One region of the Kribbella aluminosa genome, then DNA from elsewhere that is predicted to be linked to it. Evidence: riboswitches for the same ligand, from Rfam matches in the RefSeq annotation. Region 1 holds a riboswitch; each other region holds the start of a gene.

Region 1 (3,794 bases):
AGCCGATTCCCCGAGACCCCGTTCCGGTACGCGAGCAGGTACACGCTCACCGCCGACAGCAGCGACCCGGCGAGCGCGCCGAGCGGGATCCACCCGCTGCCGATCACGGTGATGATCAGTACGGCGGCCAGCGCGGCTCCGGCGTTGATGCCGATCAGGTCCGGGCTGACCAGCGGGTTCCGGGCCAGCCGCTGGAAGATCGCGCCGGACATCGCGAACGCCGCGCCGACCCCGATCCCGGTCAGTACGCGGGGCAGCCGGTTGTTCACCACCACGTCGTACGTGATCAAGGTGCCCTGCCCGGACAAGGTCCGCAGCACCTCGGCGATCGACAGCGTGTAGTCACCGCGAGTCAGGGCGTACGCCCCCACGACGACGGTCAGCACCGACGCCACCACGCCCGTCCTCACAGCGCGGCCGTTCGCCGGCGCCGGACCAGGGCGATGAACAGCGGGGCGCCGATCAGCGCGGTGACGATCCCGACCTGCAGCTCGGCCGGCCGCGCGACCACCCGTCCGACGATGTCGGCGAGCAGCAGTACGACGGGCGCGAGCAGCATCGACCACGGCAGGATCCGGCGCTGGTCCGGGCCGACGACCAACCGCGCGACCTGCGGTACGGCGAGCCCGAGGAAGCCGATCGGTCCCGCGATCGCGGTCGCCGTACCGGCCAGCACCACGACCGCGAGGCCGGCCAGTACGCGGATCAGCAGCACCCGGGTACCGAGCGCCTGGGCCAGGTCGTCGCCCAGCGCGAGCTGGTTCAGCGACCGCCCCAGCACCAGGGCAAGAACGATGCCAAAAGCAACGAACGGCACGGCCTGGGCGACGATCCCGTGGTCGGCCAGCGACAACGACCCCACCACCCAGAAGCGGTACTCGTTCAGCGTCGACAGGTCCAGCAGCGTCGCCGCCGACGTGACCGAGCCGAGCAGCGCGGAGATCGCCGCACCGGCCAGCGCGAGCTTCACCGGCGTCGTACCGCCGACCGCGCCGACCAGGTAGACGGCCACCGTGGCCACCAGCGCCCCGCCCATCGCGAACCAGACGTACCCGCTGAGGCTGTGGATGCCGAACAGCCCGATCGCCGCGACGACCGCCACCGCGGCGCCGGCGCTCACGCCGAGGATCCCGGGGTCGGCCAGCGGATTCCGGGTGACGCCCTGCATGACCGCTCCGGACAGCCCGAGCGCGGCGCCGACCAGCAGACCCGCGACGGTCCGCGGCAACCGCAGGTACCGGACCACGCGGTCGCTGTCGCTGCCGGTGAAGTCCGTCAGCGCCCGGTACACCTCCCCCGGCCCGATCCAGCGGTCGCCGACGCACAGGGACAACACGACGACGACCGCCAGTACTGCGACCAGGCCGGCGGCCCGCTTCACTTGACAGGGCGTGTCACCAGACACGCCCTAGATCGGGGTGCAGGATGTGGCCGAGGTTCTCCGTCGTGTAGGCGCCGCGGACGCCGGCCGAGTGGTTGGCGAACAGCCACGGGACGACGTGCTTGGAACGCACCGCCTTCAGATTGGCGAACGCCGGATTGGCGAGGATCTTGTTCACGTCCGGCTGCGAGGCCGCGGGTGTCAGCGAGGCGTCACAGCAACCGCTGATCAGCACGTAGTCGGGGTCCCGCTTGATGAACTCCTCGACGCTGATCTTCACGTTCCGCTTCGAGGTCAGGTCCGCGAACGCGTTCACGCCGCCCGCCTGCCGGATCAGCACGGTGCCGAAGTCCGGGCCGCCGGACACCGTCATCCCGCCGCCCTCCAGCCCCGGGCGGATGATCGCCACGGTCGGCCGCGGCGCGTCCTTCACCGCGTCGGAGACCGCGGCGATCCGGCGCTTCTGGTCGGCGATCACCTGCGCGGCGCGGTCCTCGACGCCGAACAACCGGCCGAGGTCGCGCAGGTCGGCGTACACGTTGTCCATCGAAACCGTCGCCGGGTCGATCGCCTCGTCGCCCTTGCCGTCAGCGGTCGGGCACAGCGGGCTGAAGATCCAGGTCTGCACCCCGAGGTCCGCGAGACCCTTCCGGCTGCCGAAGCTGGCGTCGCTCCCGGCCGCGCTGAACACGTCGTTGAACCCGGACAGCACGAAGTCCGGATTCAGGCTGAGCAGCTCCTCGCGGCTCGGCAGGTTCTTGAAGTACTTCGCCTTCGACTGCGCGGCGGTGTACTCCGGCAGCACCTGGGAGTCGAGGTACGCCGTACCGACCAGGCGGTCCGAGATGCCCAGCGCGTGGGCCAGCTCGATCGCCGGCTGATACGCCGCGAACACCCGCTTCGGCGGGCCGTCGACGGACACGTCGATCCCGCAGTTCTTCACAGTGGTCGCGCCCGGGCTCTCGGCGGCAGACGGTGCACAACCGGCCAGCAGCGAAAGCGACAGGGCAACAGCAAGCACACGTACTACGGCCATGGCGGACCGCTCCTCCAGCACCTCGTGGACGGGTCAGCGCCGTGGCCGGTCTCCTGGCTGACGGGATACCGCGATCGCCGGTCGAACCTTCCCAGCCGCAAGCGGCCAGTGGTCTCCCCGAGGGGAACATCCGGCGAACATCCCGATCACAGTGGCGAGGGCCGCGCCGGTACTACACCGGCTTCCCGAACACCACGGCGCGGCCACCCTAACACCCGCGACCGGGTCGCAGGTCGGGCGTCTCAGCGGGAGTCTCAGCGCGTGTCTCAGTGCGTGTAGAGCGAGGACAGCGCGAGCGCGAACTGGGTCATCAGGTCCGGGTTGATCGCGCGGGCCGGCAGCGGGACCAGGTCGACGAGTTTGTCGTCGCCGACCCGGATCGTCGTCCGGCCGGTCGCGGTGTCGATGTACCCCTCGTCGCCGAGCGGGATCGACTGCGAGGTCGCGGCCTTGCCGAGCGGTGCCATCAGCGCCTTGGCGTCCGGCTCCCGGCGGACCGTCGAGTACAGCACGCTCGTGCCTGTCACCCAGCCGCACACCGGGTCGCCGACGAGGGTCTCACCGTCGCGGCGGGCCGTCGCCGGCACGCCCATCACCTGCTCGGCCGCGGCCGATCCTGCATCGCACTCCGGCCGGGTGATCTCCAGCGCCGGCGCGGGCAGCCCGGGCGCCTGCCGGGCGACCTCCTGGCCGAGTACGACGTACTTCGCGAGCGTGGCGCGGGGACCGGAGATCTTGTACAGCCTGCCGTCGAGCAGGAACACCACGAACGTACTCGTCCCGTACCCGCCCTCGCCTAGGTTCGCGGTCACGGCGGGCTCGCGCCCGTGGGCGGCGTACACCTTCCGGGCCGCCGCCAGCGTCGCCGCCGTTGCCTGCAGCACCGAAACCCCGATCCGCAGCACCGGTCCGTTCGCTGTGGTGCCGAGGCTCAGCTGACAGACGTCGTACGCCGGGATGTCGAGCTCGGCCGGCGGGTTCTCGCGCTGGATTCGCACGACCGGCACGGCCAGCGTGGTCCGGACCAGGGTCTCGTCGATCCGCAGGCACACCGTGTCGGCGGGCGTCGCCGACGCGGTCGGTGACGGCGTGTCCGAGGGCGTCGCCGACGGGGTGTCGAACCCGCTCACCGAGACCAGCGGCGGCACGCTAGGCGCGGTCTCCTGCCCGTGACCGCCACACCCCGCAAGCAGTACGACGGCCAGCCCGGCGGCGATCAGGGTACGCATGATGAACTGAGCCTAGGACATGCCCTCAACCGGCGGCGCGGAGCTCTCTTTCGCGGACGGCGTGTTCGTCGGTGCGGGCGTCGTACCGCCAGAACTCGCGCAACCAGACCGAGGTCGCGACCACGCCCGCGACGCACAGGATCCCGCC
Region 2 (3,794 bases), 1.5 Mb from region 1:
AACGGGCGGATCCTGGTCGCGGGCGTGCCGGACCACGACCCGTACCACCATCCCGAACAGGCCGGTGCGCGATGATCGCCCTGGACAGCATCTGGTCGCAGATCTTCAACTTCTCCGGGTACGGGGAACTGCTGCCGTTGCTGAGGAACTCGATCATCGCGTGCGTCGTGCTCGGCGTCGTCGGCGGGCTGATCGGGGTGTTCGTGATGATGCGCGACATGGCGTTCGCGGTGCACGGCGTCAGCGAGCTGTCGTTCGCCGGCGCGGCGGCCGGGCTGCTGTTCGGCGTCAGCGTCGTCACCGGGGCGCTCGTCGGATCGCTGGTCGCGGCGCTGCTGATCGGCGTACTGGGTGCTCGTGCGCGGGACCGCAACTCGGTCACCGCGGTGCTGATGCCGTTTGGCCTCGGGCTCGGCATCCTGTGCCTCGGCCTGTACCACGGGCGCGCGGCGAACAAGTTCGGCCTGCTCACCGGGCAGATCGTGGCGATCGACGACCCGCAGATCAAGTCGCTGATCGCGATCTCCGTCGTGGTCGCCGTCGGACTGGTCCTGGTCTGGAGACCGTTGCTCTTCGCAAGCACCGACGCCGACGTCGCCGCCGCGCGCGGTGTCCCGGTCGGCGTACTGTCGATCGTCTTCATGATCCTGCTCGGCCTCGCGGTCGCGGTCTCGGTACAGATCGTCGGAGCGCTGCTCGTCCTCTCGCTCCTCGTCACCCCGGCCGCCGCAGCCCTCCGGGTCTCGTCGTCACCGGTCGTCGTCCCGCTGCTCAGCATCGCGTTCGCCGTCACCGCGTCCGTGGGCGGAATCCTCCTGTCCGCAGGCAGTTCGGTGCCGATCAGCCCGTACATCACCACGATCTCGTTCACCATCTACGTCTTGTGCCGCCTGGCGCCCTCTAAGCTGGCTCGGTGAATCATCGGTCCGATCTGTCGGCGTTGCTCCGGAGCGGGCGCGGCACGGAGTTGCTGCTGTACGGGATGACGCCGCCCCGGCAGTCGATCGCCCCGGACGCGCTCGAACGCTTCACCGCGGTGACGCGGACCCGGCTCGAGCAGCTCGACATCGATGCGCTGATCCTCTACGACATCGACGACGAGGCACAGCGGACGCCGGACGAGCGGCCGTTCCCGTTCAGCCCGACGATGGACCCGGCGGACTTCCTGGCCGACCACCTGTCCTGGTGGGACCGGCCGACGATCGTGTACCGCTCGGTCGGCAAGTACAGCGAGGCCGAGCTGGACTCGTGGGTACGGCGTCCCTCGGACCAGCTCGGCACGGTGATGGTCGGCGCACCGACGAGCTCCGCCGACGTACGAACGACGCTGCCCGCCGCGTACGACCTGTGGCAGCGGTCCGGGTCGGCGCTGCCGCTCGGCGGTGTGACGATCCCCGAGCGGCACTCGTCCCGCCAGGACGAGCACCACCGGCTGCTCCGGAAGCAGCACAGTGGATGCTCGTTCTTCGTCACCCAGGTCATCTACGACGTCAGCGCCGCGATGGACCTGGCCTCCGACTACCTGTACCTCTGCCGCGAACGGAACGTCGAGCCGGTCCCGATCGTGTTCACGCTCTCGATCTGCGGCTCGGTGAAGACCCTGGAGTTCCTCGCCTGGCTCGGCGTCCGCGTCCCCCGCTGGCTCCGCAACGAACTCGTCCACGCCACCGACCCGGTCGCCGACTCGTACGCCCACTGCGTCACGATCGCCCGCACCCTCTCGACGTACTGCCGCGACCGCGACCTCCCCTTCGGCTTCAACGTCGAAAGCGTCTCCACCCGCCGGATCGAGAACGACGCAAGCATCAACCTGGTCAAGGAACTCCGCACGTTCGTCGGCTGAGCGGTTCGGTCGCTGAGCGGTTCGGTTGACGTGCCGGGGCGGGATCCGTACGCTCCCAGACAGTGACGGCGCAAGGAAGCCGATGGGAATTCGGCACGGTCGCGCCACTGTGAGCCGGTCGCCTTCGGGTGCCGGCGAGTCAGATACTTCGCCGTCGCGACGCTCCACTGGTAGCGGGACGCAGGATCCCCTGAAGGAGGCTTCACGTGAGTAATCTGTCTGCCCAGACGACTGTACCGACGACCACGTCGACCACGATCGTTCTTCCGGTGTCGAAGGCCGTGCTCTGGCTGGTCGGTACCGCGGTCCTGGCGCTCCTGGCGTACTACTTCATCGGCGTCGACCAGGGTGCGTACTCGATCTTCGGCAAGGACATGCACATCCACGAGTTCGTGCACGACGCGCGGCACTTCCTCGGCTTTCCCTGCCACTGACTGCCACTGATATGGAACGGCAACTGATCCTCCGCGGCCTGCTGGCCGGCGGAGCCGGTGGCCTGGTCGCGTTCGTGTTCGCGCGGATCTTCGCCGAGCCGCAGATCCAGGCCGCGATCGACTACGAGAGCGGCCGGTCCGCCGCCCAGCAGACCCTGGACAAGGCGGCCGGACTGCCGGTCGAGGCGGCCGAGCCGGACCTGTTCAGCCGGACGCTGCAGGCGAACGTCGGAATCGGCCTCGGCATGATCCTGTTCGGGATCGCGATGGGCGCGCTGTTCGCGGTCGCGTACACGATCTGCCTCGGCCGGGTCGGCAAGCTCCGGCCGCGGACGCTGGCGATGCTGGTCGCGGTCGGCGGTTTCCTCGGGATCTACTTCGTACCGTTCCTGAAGTACCCGGCGAACCCGCCGGCGATCGGCCACGAGGAGACCATCCACGACCGCGGCAACCTCTACCTGCTGATGGTGTTCTGCTCGCTGGTCCTCCTGGTCGGTGCCGTTGCCCTGGGCAAGCGCCTGACGCCGCGCCTCGGCAACTGGAACGCGACTCTGCTGGCGATTGCGGCGTACGTCGTGGTGATCGGTGTCCTGATGGCCGTCCTGCCGTCGCTCGGGCAGCTCGCGGCCAACGTGCAGGAGTACGGCCGGCACGCGACGGAGACCCCGCTGCCGCTGACCGACGACAAGGGCACGATCGTGTACCCGGGCTTCGACGCGGACCGGCTGTACGCGTTCCGGTTGTACTCCGTCGGCGCGCAGGTCCTGCTCTGGGGCGTGATCGGCCTGGTGTTCGGCCTACTCGCCGACCGCCTGCTCCGGCCGCGGACGGCCACCCCGGTGGCGAGTACGGTGTGACACTCCTCGACCGGATCGCCGGCCTGGGACCGTTCTTCGGAGTCGCGCAACACACCGACCCGTCGCCGGAGCCGCCCTGGCGCCGCATGTCCGAGATCGTGGACGATCCGTCGGTCCTGGAGGACCGCGTCGCCCAGACGCGGGCCTACCTGGGCGCGGTGAGCGGCCAGGAAACCGAGGCGATCGAAGTACGCGTGGCCGCATCGGTAACCCACCTCGGCCTGGTCGCCCGCCTGATCTCACCGGCGCTGGCATCCGCCGTACTGGAGCGCCGCGTCCCGATCCTCGCCCTCGACCAGCTCCACTGGCAGCCGATCCTCGGCGGAGCGTTCCCGCTCTCCTTGCCGCCGATCCCTCCAGCTGGTGGAGATCTGTACCGGGAACTCTTCGACGGCCCCATCCCCGCGATCGCGCAAGCCTTCCAGCTCTCGGACCACATCCTCACCGGCAACGTGGCCTCAGCCGTCAACGGCGCAGCCACCGCCATGGCGAACGCCGACCCGACCCTCGCCGACCCCGCCCGTACCCTCGCAGCCCAGCTCCTCGCCACCCCACCCCTCCGCGACGCCCACACCACCAACCCGTTCCGCCGCCGCAGCTGCTGCCTCATCTACCGCGCGGCCCGCGACCACAACGGCCCCCTCTGCGGCGACTGCGTCC
Region 3 (3,794 bases), 2.5 Mb from region 1:
GTTCCCGTGGCTGGCCGGGATGGTGAACCTGCTGTTCCTGTTCATGATCGTGCTGATCGCCGGCGACTGGCTCCTGCTCACCGCGGGGGTGAAGAAGCAGATCGGGATCAAGTTCCCGAAGGAGTCCACCAAGGGCATCGGCTTCTACGCGGTCCGGCGGACCATGCAGATGCGCCGCTGGCGGCTGCCGAAGCCGATGGTGAAGCGCGGCGAACGGCCGCACTGAGATGCTGGCCTCCTGACCCCGGGCAAGTAGGGTCGGGGTATGGACTTCCGCTATCTGGGCAACAGTGGTCTCAAGGTCAGCGAGATCTCGTACGGCAACTGGCTGACGCACGGCTCCCAGGTGGAGAACGAGCAGGCCAAGGCCTGCGTCCGGGCCGCCCTGGAGGCCGGCATCACGACGTTCGACACCGCCGACACCTACGCGAACACCAAGGCCGAGTCGGTGCTCGGCGAGGCGCTGGCCGGCGAGCGCCGCGAGTCGCTGGAGATCTTCACCAAGGTGTACTGGCCGACCGGTCCGGGCGGGCCGAACGACACCGGCCTGTCCCGCAAGCACATCCTCGAGTCCGTCAACGGCTCGCTGAAGCGGCTCGGCACCGACTACGTCGACCTCTACCAGGCGCACCGGTACGACACCGAGACGCCGCTCGAGGAGACGATGGAGGCGTTCGCCGACGTCGTCCGGCAGGGCAAGGCGCTGTACATCGGTGTCTCGGAGTGGACCGCGGAGCAGCTCCAGGAGGGCCACCGGCTGGCCCGCGAGCTGCGGATCCCGTTCGTCTCGAACCAGCCGCAGTACAGCATGCTCTGGCGGGTCATCGAGGGCGAGGTGGTCCCGGCGTCCGAGGAGCTCGGGATCAGCCAGGTGGTGTTCTCGCCGATCGCGCAGGGGGTGCTCACCGGCAAGTACCTGCCCGGTCAGCAGCCGCCCGAGGGCTCCCGGGCCACCGACGCGAACGGGTCGAACTTCATCAAGCGGTTCCTCACCGACGACGTACTGACCCGGGTCCAGGAGCTGAAGCCGCTGGCGGCCGAGGTCGGCCTGTCGCTGTCGCAGCTGGCGATCGCCTGGGTACTGCAGAACCCGAACGTCGCCTCGGCGATCATCGGCGCCTCCCGGCCCGAGCAGGTCACCGAGAACGTCAAGGCCTCCGGCGTGACGCTGGACGAGGGTCTGCTGAAGCGGATCGACGAGGTGCTCGGCCACATCGTCGAGAAGGATCCGGCGAAGACCGCGCAGAACTCCCCGCAGAAGCGGCCGAACTCGTGAGCTGGAGCTGGCGGTTCGAGACCGCGACCGGTGCGCTGGTCGACCCGGGTGAGGTCGGCGGCGCGGAGTTCTCGGCCCAGGGCGACGCCGAGAGCTGGCTGGGCGAGACCTGGCGGGACCTGGCCGACCGCGGCGTCGCTCAGGTGTTCCTGCTGGAGGACAGCCGCGAGGTGTACGGGCCGATGAGTTTGTCGTCCGCCGAATGAGCACAGAGTAGAGTTTCGGTCGAACCACACGCCTGCGTCACAGGGAAGCCGGTCGAAGTCCGGCGCTGACCCGCAACCGTAGGCCACCGATCTCGGTGGCGAGCCGGAACACTGTGACGCAGGCGGTCAGGCTCAACTACCCGCCGTGGTCCGCGGGTGGAGCCCTACCCTGCCGGTGCAGGCGGGACCTCCTCCACCGGGCTGCGGCCCGACCGAGGACTCATCATGACTGCACATCGCCGGACCGTACGACTGGTCCTCAGCCTGCTGGCGGGTCTCCTGCTTGCTGGGGCCGTTGCAACTTCAGCAAGGGCCGAGGACGGCTACCGCTTCTGGGGCTACTACCAGTGGAGCAACGGCCAGTGGGCCTTCGCACAGAAGGGGCCGGACGCCGTCGTGCCGGCCGACGGGTCGGTGGAGGGCTGGCGGTTCGCCCTCGGCGGCGCCAAGCCGCGGGTACCGCGGGCCTCGGGTGACTTCGCCGCCGTCTGCGGCAAGACCCCGGCAGAGACCGGCAAGACGCGCGTGGCCCTGGTCGTCGATCCTGGTACGCCGGAGGACGCCGTCTCCGGTGAGACCCCGGGCCTGGCCACCGGGACCTGTGTGGTGACCGCCACGACCTCGACCGGCGCGCAGATCCTGGCCGCGGCCGGACCCGACCGGATCGAGAAGGGCCTCACCTGCGGTATCAGCGGGTACCCGGCGAAGGGCTGCGGGGACCAGGTGAAGAACATCAAGGTCCCGGCCACCGACACCCCGGTGACGCTGGAGATCAAGTCCGCCGTGGGCTCGGCGGCCCCCTGCCCCTGCCGCGTCGACCTCCGGCAGCAACAGCGGTACGCCGTGGACGGGCATCATCATCGCGATCGTCGTGGTCGTGCTCCTGGCCGGCGGCGGGCTGTTCATCAACCGTCGGCGTACCGCAGCCAAGTAGATGCGCGCCGTCCACCACCTCACGCTCCCCCGGGCACTCCACCCGGGGGCTTGGTGGTTGTGGGCGCTGTGCATGGCTGTAGCGGCCAGCAGGACGCGTAACCCGGTTCTGCTGGTTCTTATCCTCGCCGTCACCGGTTTTGTCGTGGCTGCGCGTCGCAGCGATGCACCATGGGCGCACAGCTTCACTGCGTTCCTCAAGCTGGGGCTGCTGGTGATTGCGGTCCGTGTGGTCCTGCAGGCGTTGCTGTCGACCCGCTCTCAGGGCAACACGGTGCTGTTCACGCTGCCGCAGGTCCCGTTGCCTGGCTGGGCTGCCGGGGTCAAGCTCGGCGGTCAAGTGACGGCAGAGGCACTGATAACCGCTCTGTACGACGGCGGGCAACTGGCCGTGATGCTGTGCTGCGTCGGAGCGGCCAACGCCCTGGCCAGTCCACGGCGGTTGCTGAAGTCGTTGCCGGGGGCCCTGTACGAGATGGGCGTCGCCTGTGTCGTGGCACTGACCTTCGCACCGCAGCTCGTGACGGACGGCCGCCGTATCCGCAGTGCACGCCGACTGCGCGGCCGTACGCGTGCCTCCTTCCGTACGACGGCCATGCCGGTGCTGGAAGGTGCCCTCGACCGGTCGGTGGAGCTGGCGGCTGCGATGGACTCCCGCGGGTACGGGCGTACGGCGCAGGCTCCTCGTAGTCAGCGTCGGCTCACAGCGTTATGCGTGTTGCTGGGCCTGCTAGGGATCCTGCTCGGTGTCTACGCGTTGCTGACCGACTCCATGGCGTTTCCACTCGCAGCCGGCGCGCTCGTGGTCGGCGTACTCCTCGCGGTCGCGGCCATGGCCGTAGGGCGCCAACGGGTCAGCAGGACGCGGTACCGGCCAGACCCGTGGGCCCTGCCCGAGTGGCTGGTCGTGGCGGCCGGTGCGGTCGCTGCAGGAGCGATGGTGACCGCAGCGGTCCGCGGTGTGGACGGCCTGCTGCTGGCGGGGCCGTTGGTGGTCCCACCGGTCCCGGTGCTGCCAGCCGTCGGCGTACTGATCGGACTGGCGCCCGCCCTCACTGCGCCACCGTTGAAGAAGGACGCGGCATGATCGAGTTCGACCAGGTGACCGTGACGTACGACGGTGCGCGCCAGCCGGCCCTGCGGGACGTGAGCTTCACGGTGCCGGAGGGTGAGCTGGCGCTGGTGATCGGCCGCACCGGGTCCGGCAAGTCCACGTTGCTGCGGGCAATCAACGGGCTGGTGCCGCACTTCACCGGCGGCACGCTCGCCGGGCGGGTGCTGGTCGGTGGGCGGGACACCCGCGAGTACCGGCCGCGGGACCTTGCGGACGTGGTCGGGATGGTCGGGCAGGACCCGATGGCCGGGTTCGTCACCGACAC

Evidence for each region. A riboswitch is a leader RNA that binds a small molecule or an ion and turns the genes downstream of it on or off. The one in region 1 is predicted to bind cobalamin.
Region 2: it holds a riboswitch for cobalamin, as region 1 does, so the genes downstream of both, JOF29_RS34090 (CbtB domain-containing protein) here and JOF29_RS27100 (ABC transporter substrate-binding protein) in region 1, are expected to answer to the same signal.
Region 3: it holds a riboswitch for cobalamin, as region 1 does, so the genes downstream of both, JOF29_RS38935 (SCO2322 family protein) here and JOF29_RS27100 (ABC transporter substrate-binding protein) in region 1, are expected to answer to the same signal.

Annotation. Positions count from the first base shown of each region.
Region 1 covers NZ_JAGINT010000002.1:1,193,027-1,196,820, reverse strand. The annotation lists gene JOF29_RS27110 (FecCD family ABC transporter permease) at 1-395, opposite strand, end outside; gene JOF29_RS27105 (FecCD family ABC transporter permease) at 407-1,381, opposite strand; gene JOF29_RS27100 (ABC transporter substrate-binding protein) at 1,395-2,417, opposite strand; cobalamin riboswitch at 2,444-2,629, opposite strand; gene JOF29_RS27095 (hypothetical protein) at 2,684-3,646, opposite strand; gene JOF29_RS27090 (MFS transporter) at 3,672-3,794, opposite strand, start outside.
Region 2 covers NZ_JAGINT010000002.1:2,669,271-2,673,064, forward strand. The annotation lists gene JOF29_RS34075 (metal ABC transporter ATP-binding protein) at 1-75, shown strand, start outside; gene JOF29_RS34080 (metal ABC transporter permease) at 72-917, shown strand; gene JOF29_RS34085 (methylenetetrahydrofolate reductase) at 914-1,843, shown strand; cobalamin riboswitch at 1,867-2,012, shown strand; gene JOF29_RS34090 (CbtB domain-containing protein) at 2,050-2,277, shown strand; gene JOF29_RS34095 (CbtA family protein) at 2,289-3,134, shown strand; gene JOF29_RS45695 ((2Fe-2S)-binding protein) at 3,131-3,794, shown strand, end outside.
Region 3 covers NZ_JAGINT010000002.1:3,725,379-3,729,172, reverse strand. The annotation lists gene JOF29_RS38950 (DUF3043 domain-containing protein) at 1-226, shown strand, start outside; gene JOF29_RS38945 (aldo/keto reductase family protein) at 266-1,276, shown strand; gene JOF29_RS38940 (hypothetical protein) at 1,273-1,482, shown strand; cobalamin riboswitch at 1,482-1,604, shown strand; gene JOF29_RS38935 (SCO2322 family protein) at 1,708-2,517, shown strand; gene JOF29_RS38930 (energy-coupling factor transporter transmembrane component T) at 2,417-3,502, shown strand; gene JOF29_RS38925 (ABC transporter ATP-binding protein) at 3,499-3,794, shown strand, end outside.